Regions from separate parts of the Nocardia sp. NBC_00511 genome, predicted to be linked through region 4. Evidence: riboswitches for the same ligand, from Rfam matches in the RefSeq annotation. Region 4 holds a riboswitch; each other region holds the start of a gene.
The links. Region 4 has a riboswitch for magnesium ahead of OG300_RS10920 (MgtC/SapB family protein). Riboswitches for the same ligand answer to the same signal wherever they lie in the genome.

Region 1: it holds a riboswitch for magnesium, as region 4 does, so the genes downstream of both, OG300_RS41015 (NRAMP family divalent metal transporter) here and OG300_RS10920 (MgtC/SapB family protein) in region 4, are expected to answer to the same signal.
Region 2: it holds a riboswitch for magnesium, as region 4 does, so the genes downstream of both, OG300_RS09080 (hypothetical protein) here and OG300_RS10920 (MgtC/SapB family protein) in region 4, are expected to answer to the same signal.
Region 3: it holds a riboswitch for magnesium, as region 4 does, so the genes downstream of both, OG300_RS22455 (ABC transporter permease) here and OG300_RS10920 (MgtC/SapB family protein) in region 4, are expected to answer to the same signal.

Annotation. Positions count from the first base shown of each region.
Region 1 covers NZ_CP107849.1:8,802,973-8,806,589, forward strand. Annotated here, with positions in the region: gene OG300_RS41015 (NRAMP family divalent metal transporter) at 1-1,217, opposite strand, end outside; M-box (ykoK) riboswitch at 1,576-1,755, opposite strand; gene OG300_RS41020 (hypothetical protein) at 2,031-2,750, shown strand; gene OG300_RS41025 (DUF6636 domain-containing protein) at 2,879-3,292, shown strand; gene OG300_RS41030 (molybdopterin-dependent oxidoreductase) at 3,332-3,617, opposite strand, start outside.
Region 2 covers NZ_CP107849.1:1,921,943-1,925,559, reverse strand. Annotated here, with positions in the region: gene OG300_RS09085 (NADP-dependent oxidoreductase) at 1-541, shown strand, start outside; gene OG300_RS09080 (hypothetical protein) at 587-1,276, opposite strand; M-box (ykoK) riboswitch at 1,577-1,748, opposite strand; gene OG300_RS09075 (DUF2231 domain-containing protein) at 1,816-2,304, opposite strand; gene OG300_RS09070 (SPFH domain-containing protein) at 2,528-3,085, opposite strand; gene OG300_RS09065 (hypothetical protein) at 3,058-3,291, opposite strand.
Region 3 covers NZ_CP107849.1:4,782,375-4,785,991, forward strand. Annotated here, with positions in the region: gene OG300_RS22440 (hypothetical protein) at 65-244, shown strand; gene OG300_RS22445 (DUF3558 domain-containing protein) at 250-765, opposite strand; gene OG300_RS22450 (DUF3558 domain-containing protein) at 762-1,289, opposite strand; M-box (ykoK) riboswitch at 1,419-1,588, shown strand; gene OG300_RS22455 (ABC transporter permease) at 1,919-3,617, shown strand, end outside.
Region 4 covers NZ_CP107849.1:2,301,989-2,305,605, forward strand. Annotated here, with positions in the region: gene OG300_RS10910 (nitrate/sulfonate/bicarbonate ABC transporter ATP-binding protein) at 1-121, opposite strand, end outside; gene OG300_RS10915 (ABC transporter permease) at 134-1,873, opposite strand; gene OG300_RS10920 (MgtC/SapB family protein) at 1,870-2,583, opposite strand; M-box (ykoK) riboswitch at 2,784-2,957, opposite strand; gene OG300_RS10925 (TetR/AcrR family transcriptional regulator) at 3,093-3,617, opposite strand, start outside.

The sequences.
Region 1 (3,617 bases), 2.4 Mb from region 4:
GTGAGCAGACCCAGTACGTGGTCGGGGCTGAACGACACCGCCGCGGCCAGCGCCAGCAGCGCGGCGTAACCGGCGTAGAAGGCGGGCGCCTCACTGATCTTCCAGTGCAGCGAATGCCGCTTGCCCAGAGTGTCGCCGAGCGCGTAGGTGGTGGCCAGCCCGACCGCGTTCGCGCCGATCAGCGAGGCGTCGAACAGCAGGATCGCGAACAGCGCGCCCACCGTCGGACCCGCGTGATCGTGCAGCGCCCGCGCCACCGCACCGGCATCGGCGAAGTTCCCGGCCGCGTCGGTCCCGGCCAGCCCGAAGGCGGCGGCCGCCATGATCGCGATCGCGCCCACCATCACCACCACGATCCCGATCCACAGATCGATGCGCTCGTAGCGGATCCAGCGCGGGGTGATGCGCTTGTCGACGATGTTGGACTGCTGGAAGAACAGCTGCCACGGCGCGACCGTGGTGCCCACGATGGCGACGATGAGCAGCAGCAGCGTCGAGTTCAGCCCGCCCGGGAACGACGGCAGGAATCCGTGCGCCACCTGAGAAGCCTTGGGGTGCACCAGGAATGCCAGCGGGAACATGATGACGTTGACCGCGATCAAGCCGAACAGCAAACGCTCCCAGCGCCGGAACGAGCCGCCCGCCACCATGGCGAACAGCAGCACCGCGGCCAGCGGCACCGACACCCACTTGGGCAGCCCGAAGTAGTTCAGCGCCATCGAGACGCCGATGAACTCGGTGACGATGGTCAGCGCGTTCACCACGAACAGATCGCCGACACTGAAAGCGCCCCAGAACTTTCCGAAGCGATCGAAGATCAGCCGCGCGTGCCCGACCCCGGCCACCGCGCCCAGCCGCACCACCATCTCCTGGTTCACGTACAGCACCGGGATCAGCAGCACCAGCGTCCAGACCAGGGCCATGCCGTAGTTCTGCCCGGCCTGCGCGTAGGTGGCGATGCCACCCGCGTCGTTGTCGCCGACCATCACGATCAGGCCGGGGCCCATGATCGCCAGCAGCATGCGCAAACGCTGCTTGCGGGAACGACCTTCGAGGGTGTCGTGGCGGCCGATGCTGCCCAGCGCGCCGACGATATCGCCGACGTGCGCGCTGTCCATGACGGCGCCGGTGGGCTCGGAGGGGGCGGTCACGGCGGGGGTGACCGCGGCGGGAACGGTTGCGGTGCGGCGGCTGGCGCCGTTCGCGAAGAAGGCCATGGCGCTTCTCTCGCTTTCATCATCAGGTGCGCGGGCGTGCGGAAAGCGCCCGGCGGCAACCGATTTCGGGCGCGACACGACCGGCCCGGGGCACGCGGGAACCACTCGATCGGTGCGAGAACACCGGTGGGGGGTGCGGCGTGGAACGGGTCAGGCGGCGACCGGAAGACGGCGGGCCGGGGACGTCGGGGCAGGGAACTCCGGTTTCGGATACGGACTATCGCCGGAACTCATTGTTCGTCCCTCACCTCCTTGCCGCCGTGACGTTCGGGGACGTCGCCTGTGTCCTCGTGACGAAGACCTGCTGTCCGACCACGCGCGGCAAGAGGGAAACGCGGCCACGCCGCGACGGCGTAGCCTCGCACCCCTCTCGTCAGAGCTTCGGCACTGCACGACGTATCCGGGGGCTCGCGGCCCGGGGAAGCCACTTCGGATCACCCCTTAATCCGGGGTGATCTGTCCTAACCCTGGGCGTCTCTCGACGTCGTCGGATCAGTGGCCTGTGTTCGTACAGGAGCCTCGCCTAGCGAGGTGCTGACTCGGGCAATGGTGAGCCTGCCCTACGGATAAGTCAAATCCAAGCCGGTCGGTTCCTTGTAATCCCTTGTGCCGCAAGCGGGTTCCGACTACCAGCCGGTCATCTGCCCATATTGATGTCCGTTTTGCGAGGAACCGGGCGCTCATATGTGCAACGAGTCACTAAAGGACATTCGTCCATTGCTCAGGGCCTGAGAACGAACTTAGAGTTTGCTTGTCAATTGCTGAACCTGCACGTGTTCCAATTACGCAGGACGATTATTTGAGGTGAATCACATGCGCGTCAAGGGTCTTGCTGCGATCACGGCGATGGTCGCCGCAGTTACTGTCGTCACTACCGGGGCTGTAAATGCCCAGCCTGCAACCGGTGATGTGGGTGCAATCCACTACACCGCGTCGGCCACCGATCAGGCCGCGACCATTACCACCGATATCGGTTCCATGGCTGTCGACAATGGTGTCTTCACCATCAAAGCCCCCGATGGAAACGTGGTTGCTGGAACCCAGCTCAATTTCCGTGTAGACGATTTCGTCTTCCCCATCTCCGCCGCGATCCGCGACAACACCGCGACGCTCACCCCGCTGTTCGACATGTCGCACGCGTCGTACCAGCCCGTCGCCCTGCCCTTCGAGGACACCGCCCCCTGGAAGACCCCGTACGACCGTGAGCAGGCGGCCTGGAACCGGATGAAGGACACCATCGCCATCGGCGCCACCATCGGCACCCTGGTCGGCGGTCTCGGCGGCGCGGCCGTCGGTTGCGCGCTGGGCGGCATCGCCGTCGGCTCGGGCGTCAGTCTCGCCACCGGCATCATCGGCGGCCTGTTCTTCTTCCTGCCCGGAGCGGTCGTCGGCTGCCTGGCCGGTGCCGCCGCGATGGGTGCGCTCGGCGCGATCGGCGGCATGATCCTGGTCACCGCACCGGTGGCGATCGCCGCGGCCGTGCAGTACTTCACCACCATCAACCAACCGTTCACCCCGGCTCCGACGAAGTAGCCGCTGGCGGTGGGCAACCCCGGTCGCGCCGATGAGGGCGCGACCGGGGTTGCGTCTTCCGCGTTATCGTTCCGCCCGGTCTCACCGATGAATGGGTGACACCGTTCTGTCCCGGGGGGAGCACAACCATGAAGTTTCCGATTCGTCTCATCACCACCACCGCCGCACTGTTCGCGCTGACCGGCGCGGGCCTCGCCCACGCCGAGGCGACATCGGCCGAATTCCAGTCGCCCTCAGGCAATGTCGAATGCATAGTCGGCAACACCGGCGCCGCCTGCGAGATCGCCAACCACGACTACATCTCGCCCGCCCGCCCCGCCGAATGCCACCTCGCCTACGGCGACCGCGTCTCACTCGATGCCAGCGGCGCCCGATTCAATTGCCACGGTGACCGTCTGGTCGGCCCGACCGCGGTGATCCTGCCCTACGGCGCCAGCATCACCGAGGGACCCGTCACCTGCCTGAGCACCGTCGACTACGTGCAGTGCACGGGCTACGGCCACATGTTCCGGCTGTCTCGCCAGGCCTACGACATCGGCTGATCCCGGCGGTAATCGCCTGCACCACAGTGACTTCCGAACTCACTCGACTCGATACTCGGTGAGTGCCGCCAGTTCCTGACGGGTCGGCGTGGGCTGCGGCCGCGCGGGGGTGCGGGTCCGGCGATGGTGCAGGGCCTGCCAGACGCGGTCGCGGGTGAGGGGGAGATCCGTGAAGCGGATGCCGGTGGCGTCGCGCAGGGCGTTGGCCAGGGCGGGAGCCACCGGGTTGAAGGGGCTCTCGCTCATGGATTTCGCGCCCAGGGGGCCGATGGCGTCGGAGGTGCGCATGAAGGTGACCTCGGTGCGGGGGACGTCGGCGTAGCCG
Region 2 (3,617 bases), 380 kb from region 4:
ACTCACCGCCTGGCAGGGGCTTTTCATCCACGGCAGCCTGCGACCCGATCAGTCCGTCCTGGTGCACGGCGGCGCGGGCGGCACCGGCTCTCTCATCATCCAGCTCGCGAAACACGCAGGCGCACAGGTCATCGCCACAGGTCGCCCGAATGCCGAGAAGCTGGTCGCCGACCTGGGCGCGGACCGCTTCATCGACCTCACCGAAGACCCCGAACTGTCCACGGCGGGCACGGTGGACCTGGTCTTCGACACCATCGGCGGCCCCCTCCTCGAACACTCCGCCGCGGTGGTGAAGCCCGGCGGCACCCTGGTTTCGATCACCGCCCCGCCCCCGATCGCTCCCGCCGACGGCCGAGCCGTCTTCTTCATCGTCGAGCCCGACCGCGACCAGCTCCGCGAACTCCTCCGGCTCGCCGCCGCAGGCGACCTCCGCCCCCAGGTCGGCGCGGTGCACGACCTCGACCACGCGCGGGAAGCGTTCCTGCGCAAGCGAACCGGCCTGCCGGGCAAAGCTGTCGTACATATCGCACCGTCGAGGTAGCGTGGCCCGACCTTTTCGGCGGTAGCGGCGAGATTCCGATCGCCCTCACATCGCCGCCACTTCCGCCGGAGAGACCTGAGCGGCGGCGGGGGCCGCGGGGACGTTGAGTCGTTGGAAGAACTGGATCGCGCTCACGATCCCGACGGGGAGGCCGATCAGTACGGTGCCCGCGGCCGCGCCGAGGGCAGCGCCCGCAGCGGCTCCGGCGAGACAGCCACCGACCCAGCCCGGTACGAAGATCGGGGTCATCAGTGCGGCGGGCACGATGGCGCCCAGGACGCAGCCGCCGACGCCACCGACCAGGGTGCCGATCAGGGCTCCGACGCCGGTGGCCAGGCCGAATTGGGTGCCGGCCGCGGCCAGGGCGGAGTCGAAATCGGCCTGCTGGTCGACCGGTTGCAGCATGGTGATCGGCTTGGCCAGGGCGGCGTCGGCGCTCGGGGTGAGGGTCGCGGTATTACCGTCGATGGTTGCGGCAATCGGGAACTGCTGACCGTCGATGCCGTAGGCCAGGGGCAGAGTGGCGGCTACCGCGCCGGTGGGGTCGAGGACCTCGAATCGGCCGTCACGGGTCGAGAGGCTGCCCTGATCGGTGTGCACCACAACGGATTTGCCGACTGTCCTCGCGGTCCAGTCGATGCCGGGTGCGGGAGCCGCGGTCGCGGCGGGGATGTCGCAGACGAGTGCGCCGAGGGTGACAGCGGTGATCGCGGCGAGGGTGGTGAAGTTTCTCATCGGTGAATCAACCTTCGAATTTCGGGTTCGGTGAATTCGAATGGGGTGAAAAGGCCAGCACGAATTACACGGCCGCGCAACGGTAATGCGGACGCGTCGAGGGTCGCGAATCAACGCGACGGGAATTTCCGGTCAGGCTCGTGTGGCGTGTTTCCACCCGCAATCGGGTGAGTGGAACGAGTGACTCGGATACGGACTGTCGCCGGGGGCCATGGGTCGTCCTCACCTCCTCGCGGCCGGGGCGCACGGGGGCGCCGTCACGGATGCACACGAGGATTCCGCGCAGGCAGACGCCTCGCGCGGGCACCTCTCTCGTCAGAGCTTCGGCACTGCACGACGTATCCCGCTGCGCGGGAAGCCACTTCGGGTGACCCCTTAATCCGGGGAAACCTGTCCTAACCCTGGGCGTCTCTCGACGTCGTCGGATCAGTGGCCTGTGTTCGTACAGGAGCCTCACCTAGCGAGGTGCTGTAATTACGTCGCACAGCTTTGCATTACGAAGCCCTATTCGTCAATTTTCCGATTCACGAGAAGTCCGATTACTGCTTCGGCGCTTCGCGTGCCGGTTTCGCGGACACGCCGTGCCATACCGATCGAGAGCCGGACTCCCCGATCCGATACACCTGCACCGTGGCCGCGACACTCGCCGCGATCGCCAGCACCGCGACAGCGCCCACGAGCACCCGCGACAGCGCCCGCCCACGCGATTCGTACACGTGAACCACCGCCATCAGCACCGCCACGATCAACAACCCGGCCGCGAAGTAGATGAACGTGTCACCGAGATGAGTGTGGGTGCGCAGGTCCGGATTTCGCCCGACCCGCTTCTCCAGCCACTCGCCCGCATCCGTGGTGATCGGGGTGAGAACCGCCACGAAGGCGGCCAGCACGAGGTTGAGCCAGACCAGGCGGCGACGAGCCGCGGGCCACAGCGCGGACAGGATCACCAGCACCGCGGTCAACGGTGCCAGCACCACGATGAAGTGCACGAACAGGATGTGGGCCGGAAGGCCGTTGAGCGTCGACATCGGGAACTTTCTCTGGGCAGACCGGACGCGGCCCAACCTTGCACATATCCGCTGAGAACGCGCTGAGATCGCTGCCGAACGTCGAACGGCTTCGCGCGAAACGCCTCGGAGGGCCGACCCCAGCCCTACTGACGCGGTGCGGGCCGTACCGCGTCCACGATTTCGGTCAGCTGGGTGATGATGCCGGTCAATCCCGTGGCGTCGCCACCGATTTGGACGGACTTCAGTTCGGTGGGGGTGGGGAGGTGGTCGACGATGGCGGGGAGGGATTGGACGAGTTGGGCCTGGATGTTGGTGGCGGTGCGGCTGTTGGCGTTCTCGATGCCGAGCTTGTCGTGTTCGCGGGCGGTGCGGCGGAATTGCTCGACGGCGTCGCGGTCGAAGCGGGCGGCTTCGTTGCGGTGTTCGACGAGACCACCGCCTCCTTGATCTGCACGGTGACGATATTGAGCCCGAGCCCGCGATCGTTGCGGGCGTCGTCGCTGCCCTCGGCGACGGTGCGCAGCCGGGCGGTGAGCTCCTCGATGATGGGCTGCTTGTCACTGAGTACGTCACGCACCGCCATGGTGGAGACCTTGTCCTTGATCGCCGCCTCGGCCTGCTCGCGCAGTTGCACGTTGACCAGCCGCATCGGATCCTCGCCGTCGGAGAAGTCGAGTTTGCGGTAGGCGGTGGCGAAGTCGTCGATGATCCACTGCACATAGCCCTGGACCAGGACGCCTTGCAGTTCCTTACAGATGCAGTAGGCGTTGATCAGGATGGTTTGAATCGCGCCCGGCACCACCAGAACCCGGTGATCCGCACATCGACCGGCGCGGGCCCGGAGGCTTCGCGCACCGGCCCGATGCGCCCGGCGCGTTTGCTGACCGCACTGCGACCCGACGGGCCGTTCCCGTCGGACCATCCCCCCGAGCTCGACCGCAGATCCTCTTCCAATGCCGCCTGCTGCGCGACCACTTGATCGAGATATTTGTTCTTCGCTGCCATGCACGCACGCTACTTGCACAAATCGCTGTGGCCCAGCGGTATTCGAGGCAGGCAGCGATCAGCCCCGGCAGACGCGGGACGGTGATCCCCCGAATAATTCGGTACCGCTCGAGCGGACGCCCTGTTAGCGTTCATGTCAGCACCGACACCGGGACGACAGAAAGGCAAGGCAATGGAATACTTCACCGCTGAGCGCCTTCCGTCCGAACGGTTTTCGCCGCGGCGCGGTTATCGCCTGCTCGGCCCGTAGGGGTTGTTCCCCTGATTCCCGGGCCGTATCCCCGGCGGAGCTTCCGCCGATGGAACGGCCCTTTCTCGTTTCCTCC
Region 3 (3,617 bases), 2.5 Mb from region 4:
CGTGCGGGCCTTCGGTGCGCACGGAAAACGGTGCGGCAGCCTGCATTCCGTCAAGGAGGCCATCATGGCAGTCATCGCTTTCCCGACCCGCGACACCACCACCGCCCTGACCGTCGGAGCGTTCTTCCGACGCTGGCGCGGTCGGGCGCGACTTACCGATCAGGAGCGCGTCAACATGCGCGCCGCCCGTCCCCGCACCGCGATCTACAACGCGTCGCTGGGCGGGCACCCCTACCACTGGTGACCGATCTAGACCCCGTCGACCGACAGCGTGGCCTGCATCAGCGTCATGGCCGCCGCGCACGGATCCGGTTGTGCCGCATGGTCTCGGTTCTGCACCCACCAGGTGACGGTGCCGGTATCGGCCACCGTCACCGCGCAGGTATCCGGGTTCGCCGGGTCGCGCCAGTACATGCCGCCGTAGTGCTTCACCACGATGCGCTCGATCTGGTATCCGGTCTGCGCGGCGATCTCGGTCTCCCGGGACAGGGTGTCGTCGCGCAACCAGGCGTAGGTGATGTCGACCGGGCCGCCACCGGCATTGGTGGCGGTCCAGTCGCAGATGGTGGGGTTGCGCTGCTGGTGCAGCCCCGTCACGGTGATCGAGCTCGCCAGCTTCTGATCGTCGAGGGGGCCGCAGCCCGCCAGGAAGTTGGGATCGTCGGCGGGGCGCACCTGGTCGCCGGAACCACCGTGCGAGCAGCCCGCCAGACTCGCGATGGTCAACGCCGCCAGCGTGATTCGCGACCACCCTCGCCGGTTCATCCCTGTCCCGCCTTCGTCAACGTGCTCGTGGCGAGCTGTTCCAGGGCCTTACACGGTTGCGGCCGTGCGGAATCCGCGGCGGCGGTCAAGCTCCAGTCGACGAAGTCGGTGTCACCGAAGGCCACGGCCACCTCGCACGAGTTGTCGGTGTGCCATTCGATGCCCGCGTCGCCCGCGACCTGCACGGTGGCGGGGGTGCCGGTGGTGATCTCGGTGCGCCGCGCCTGCAGGGGGCTGCCCCGGAACCACTGGAACACCACGGCGTAGTCGCCGCCGGCGGCGGGCTGCCAGGCGCAGCTCATCGGATTGACCGCGATCCGGTGCAGTCCGGTCAGACCCGTGTCCTGCGCGACCTCCGCATCGGTGACGCCGCCGCACAGACCGACGGTGTTGGCCGACGGCGACACCACCGCGGGCACGACCGAGGTGGTCGTCGGCGCGGCCGACGGCGACGACCCGCCGCAGCCGGCGACCATCACCCCGATCAGGGCGATACCCACCGCCGCAGCTCCTGCTCTCACCACGCCGACCAGCGTAGGCGACACACCCGCCCGGTGCGATCGACCGGACTGCGGTCGGTTGCTGTGACATATCGCTCCACCACTGTGAATACGCGATCTTTGACTTATGCACAGCATTTCACTAGGTTCGATATCGCACCTCGATAGGCGAGGCTCCTGTATGAACACAGGCCACTGATCTGACGACGTCGAGAGACGCCCAAGGTTAGGACAGATTTCTCCGGATTAAGGGGTTATCCGAAGTGGCTTTCCGACGCGGAACACGTCGTACAGTGCCGAAGCTCTGACGAGAGGGGTGTCCGTCCCTACCCGAGTGTTCCGGGCGACCTCCCCCACGTGCGCTGACCCATCGCGCCGACCAGGAAGGAGGCCGAGCACCATGACGACATCCGACGACGATCCCGGATCTACCGGCGGGCCGGTCCCTCCCGGATCGGGCCGCTGACCCTCCCGTTCCACAATTGCTGAATTCACGGTGCCCATTCGGCGCACCGCATATTCGTGTGCGCAATTCCGCGAATGAATTCGGATATCCACCGATCTCATGACCCGTCCGCACGATCGTGCCCGGCGGTATTCGATGCTGCCCGCATATCCCCGCGCGGCGGCGGTATTCACGAGAGAACTTCCCGATGACCCTCGAACTCGCAATTCCGAATCGTCCCGGCACGACGCCGCGGGCACCCCGGGCACACGGGCGGCTGCGCACGGTCGACTACCTGATCGTGGCCGCCGCGGTGCTGCTGATCCTGGTGGTGCTCAGGCTCTTTCGCGACATGTCCGTCCCCTGGACGCCCGACGCGGCCGTCGGCTCGGTCTCCACCGACGCGGCCGAACTGCCCTACTACGCGGCCCGCACCACCCTGCGCATGTTCATCGGCCTGGTCGCCTCCATCCTGTTCAGCCTGGTCGTCGGCCAGTGGGCGGCACGCTCCCGGCGGGCGGAGAAGGTGCTGGTCCCGATGGTGGACGTGCTGCAGTCGGTGCCGGTGCTGGCCCTGGTCTCCATCACGGTGACCGCGTTCGTGGCCCTGTTCCGCGGCTCCTACCTGGGCGCGGAGGCGGCGTGCAGCTTCGCCATCTTCACCGCCATGGCCTGGAACATGACCTTCGCCTACTACCAGGCGCTGCGCACGGTGCCGCGCGAACTCGACGAGGCCGCCCGCATGATGCGGCTGACCCGCTGGCAGCGCCTGTGGCAGTTGGAGATTCCGGCCGCCATGGTGCCGATGATCTGGAACGGAATGATGAGCTTCGGCGGCGCGTGGTTCATGCTCGCGGCCTCCGAGGTGATCACGGTGTCGGGCCGGGACGAGGCGCTGCCCGGCATGGGCAGCTTCATCGCGGCCGCCACCTCGCAGGCGCAGGTCGGCACGCTGATGCTCGGCGCGCTCGTCATGGTGATCACCATCGTGCTGGTGAACGTGCTGTTCTGGCGGCCGCTGACGGCCTGGGCCGAGCGGTTCCGGGTGGAGAACACCGAAAGCGCTTCGGCACCAAGGAGTCTCGTCCTGGACCTGCTGCGTCGCAGCACGGTGCCGGGTCGGCTCGCCCGCATGCTCCGGCCGGTCGGTGAGGGGATCGACCGCGGGATGCGGGTGTTCGGGCGCAGCACCCGCTCCGCCTACGACGACCGCACCGGCAGCCGAGCCGGGGACGTGCTGTTCTTCGGACTGCTGTTCGCGGTGCTGGCCTGGGGCACCTGGACGCTGGCCGCCTACTTCGAAAGGACCGTGGGCCTGGCCGAATTCGGGCCGACCGCGCTGCTGGGCCTGGCCAGCCTGTCCCGCGTGATGGTGCTGCTGGTGGTGTCCACCCTGGTGTGGGTGCCGGTCGGGGTGTGGATCGGCATGAATCCGCGGATCTGCCGCTTCGCGCAGCCGGTGGTGCAGGTGCTGGTGAGCTTCCCGGCGCAGTTCCTGTTCATCTTCGTGATCGCGGCGCTCACCTACACGGGCATCTCGCTGAACTTCGGCGGCATCGTGCTGATGGCGCTGGGCGCGCAGTGGTACGTGCTGTTCAACGTCATCGCGGCGGCCGGGCAGATTCCGACGGACCTGCGCGAGGCGATGGACGATCTCGGCGTGCACGGGGTGCAGCGCTGGAAGTCGTTCATCCTGCCCGCGATCGCACCCGGCTACCTGGTCGGCGCGATCACCGCGTTCGGCGGCGCGTGGAACGCCACGCTGGTCGGCGAGGTGGTCGAGGCCGGGCACACCCGGATGGAGGCCTACGGGCTGGGCGCGTACATCACCAATGCCACCGCCGACGACGTCTTCGCCAAGGTGCTGCTGGGCACCGTGGTGATGAGCATCGTGACCGTGAGCATCA
Region 4 (3,617 bases):
CGCGCAGCTGCAGGTTCACCTCGTCGAGGACATTGAGCCGTTCCCCGGACGCACCGGTGAACGACATGTCGATAGCGCAGAGCTCCATCAGGATCTCGCCGCCGGCAACAGAATTGGTCACGACATGCTCCTCTCAGAGCGAGTAGCGGCGCTGCGCGAGCGCGTACATCCGCCGCCAGAACCCTCGATTGATACCGACCACGAACGCGCTCATCGCCAGCACGCCGACCAGGATGCGCGGCGAATCGCCGGCACGGGTGGCCTCCGCGATATAGGAACCCAGACCGGTCGCGGTCAAGGTGGTGTGACCGTAGGTGACGATCTCCGCGACGATCGAGGCGTTCCACGCCCCACCCGCCGCCGTGATCGCACCGGTCACGAAACTGGGAAAGATCGCCGGCAGGATCAGCTTGCGCCACCACAGCATGCGCGGCAGCGCCAGACTCGCCGCCGCCTCGCGCAGATCATTGGGCACCGCCGAGGCCCCGGCGATCACGTTGAACAGGATGTACCATTGCGCACCCAACGCCATCAGTAAGATCGCCGCCCACTGCAGGCTGGCACCGGTGTACACCAGTACTGCGGCCACCAGCGGGAACAGGAAGTTCGCCGGGAACGACGCCAGCACCTGCACCACCGGCTGCGCCAAACGCAGCACCCGCGGATTCAACCCGATCCACACCCCGATCGGCACCCACACGATCGACGCGAAGATCAACAGCACGATCACCCGGCCCAGCGTGATCACACCCAGCAACAGTGCGTGGGCCACCTCGTGGTAGCCGACCGTGCTGCCGATGTAGCGGGCCATCGCGATCAGCCCGGCGAGCACGCCCGCCCCGACGATCACCGTGAACGCCACATCCCCGGCGCGACGACGCGCCACCGGCACGTAGAGGGGATGCTCGGCCAGCCCGAACACCCGCATCGCGCGGTCCATCGGAAACACCAGCCGCCCGAAGACCCGCCCCAGCAGGCCCGGAATGTGGCTGCGGCGCAACAGATCCAGCACCAGGCTGCGGCCCTTGTCCGAGGACGCGGTGTCCTCGACCCGGAAGCGCTCCGCCCACACCGTGATCGGCCGCCAGAACAGCACGTTCACACCGATGATCATCACGATCATCACCACGATCGCGAGAAATACCTTGCCGGTATCGGAATTCGCCGACGCCGTCGCCACATACGACCCGATGCCCGGCAGCACGTACTGGCGGTTGTTGACGCTGATCGCCTCGGCCGCGGTCAGGAAGAACCAGCCGCCACCGAAACTCATCATCGCGTTCCACACCAGCGGGAACATCCCCGAGGGCACATCGACGCGCCAGAACCGCTGCCAGCGCGACAAGCGCAGATTGCGGGAGGCCTCATCGAGTTCGCGCGGCTGCGACACCAGGCTGTGATGGAACGCGAAGGTCATGTTCCAGGCCTGCGAGGTGAAGATCGCGAAGATCGAGGCGCACTCCAAACCCAGTGACGAGCCCGGGAACAACGCGATGAACCCGGTCACCGTCACCGACAGGAAACCCAGGATCGGCACCGACTGCAGAATGTCGAGGATCGGCAGCATCACCTTCTCCGCACGCGGCAACCGCGCGGCCGCGGTGGCGAAGACGAAGGTGAACACGATCGACAACCCCAACGCCAGCAGCATCCGCAGCAGCGAACGCGCCGCATAGAACGGCAGCTCGGAGGCGTCGGTGGAAATCGTTGCCGCAGGGGCGTTCTCGTCGAAGGGCACATGCATGCCCGCCGAGATCTTCACCACGATCCAGATCAGCACCGCCGCCGCGGCGAACACCGCGATATCCGCCCAGCGTGAGCGCGGCCGATCCAGTGCTCCGCGTGAGGGATACGAGTGCAGCGGAGTGCTCACTGCTCGACCTCCACCGGCGCCGGCACGGTGCGCCAGCCGACACTGGTCACCGACGGCTCGAGGCTCAGCCGGCTCACCGCGGCCTCCATCTGCCGGTCGTCGCGGCGATCACCGGTCAATTCCGCGCGCACCTGTACGCGGCCGGGCTGGGTGTCGTGGCTCGAGACCGACACCAGTCGGAAATCGGTGCGCGTCAACGACTGCACCAGCAGTGCGCGCACATGCGCCTCGTGCGAATCATCGGTTTCGGCGGTGAACGCGTAGAGCGCCTCGTGGGCTTCGGGGCCGTCGGCGATCGGCCGGTCGACTGTGCGCGCCACCGTGCGCAGCGCGGTATTGACCACCACCACCGCCACGGTGCCCGCGACCGCCGTCGACCACATGCCCGATCCGGCCAGCGAACCCACCGCCGCCGAACACCACAGGGTCGCCGCGGTGTTGAGGCCGCGAATATTGAATCCGTCGCGCAGGATCACACCCGCGCCCAGAAAGCCGATACCGGAAACGATCTGTGCCGCAACCCGAGTCGGGTCGGCGTTACCGCCATTGAAGCCGTGCGCCGACAGCAGCACGAACAAGGTGGCCCCGGCCGCGACCAGCGCGTTGGTGCGCAGCCCGGCCATGCGCGCCCGGAACTGGCGCTCGAATCCGATCACCGCACCCAACCCGACACCGGTGGCGAGTCGGAGCAGCATTTCCCACGTGGTCATGACGGTCTCCTAGCAGAGACGGCGCACTCGAAACCGGACGCTACAGGCACAGCACGGCTGTGCAGCGGAATTCGGGAGTGTCGCCGAGTGAACGATTGGCTAACGGGCATATGTCTGATCCGTCGGGCACGGCAACCACCTCCAGGACCAGCTCGAGCACACGCGCCAGGGGAGTGGGACCGGCAGGAAACGCCGGGTACGGTAACCACCCCTCGTAAGACCTTCAGCACTTCACGGCGTAAACCCGTCCAATGGCGGGAGCCGGTCGGGGTATCCCCTTAGCTCGGGGAAACCTGTCCTGATCCGGGGCGTCTCTCGACGTTCGGGATCGCCGGCCTGTATCCGTGAAGGAGCCTCAGCTAACGACGGCACCTTGCGACAGCGAGTAAACACCCCCGGCGGCGATCGAGCAACTCGACAGCACGAGGGTGTAAGCAACCCGTCAACGCCTCAGCGCGACCACCACCGCGATCCGATAATGACTCGCGGTGGCCCGCGCCCGCGGACTCTCAGTCGCGGTACATGCCTCGATAGGCGGCGATGATCGCCACCAGATGATCGATGATCTCCTCGCGACTGGCACGCAGCGTGCCATTGAGCCACGCCGAGAACATGCCCGCGTTGCCGCTGGCCATCGTCACCGCCGCCAGCCGCCGCCGCACCGGATCCTCGATATGGGAGAACAGATGATCCTGGATGAGCCGGGTGAACACCGGCATCACCGCGATCGTCGTCTGCCCCAACCCCGTCGAGGAATACGGCTCCACCAGAAACAACCGCGACTTGCGCGGATCGGCGAGCACCTTGTCCACCAGCAACTCCGAGAGCGCCCGATCCCGGCTCGGATCATCGGCCACCGCGAACGCCGTCATCGGCCCCAGATACTCCTCGGCGATCAACCGATACAGCACATCGAGCAATTCGTCACGGCTGGAAAAGGATTCGTAGAAATAGCGGTCCGTCAGATTGGCGCGCCGACACACCGCCCGCATCGTCACCGCCCCGGCCCCGGACTCCCCGATCAGATCCAGCGC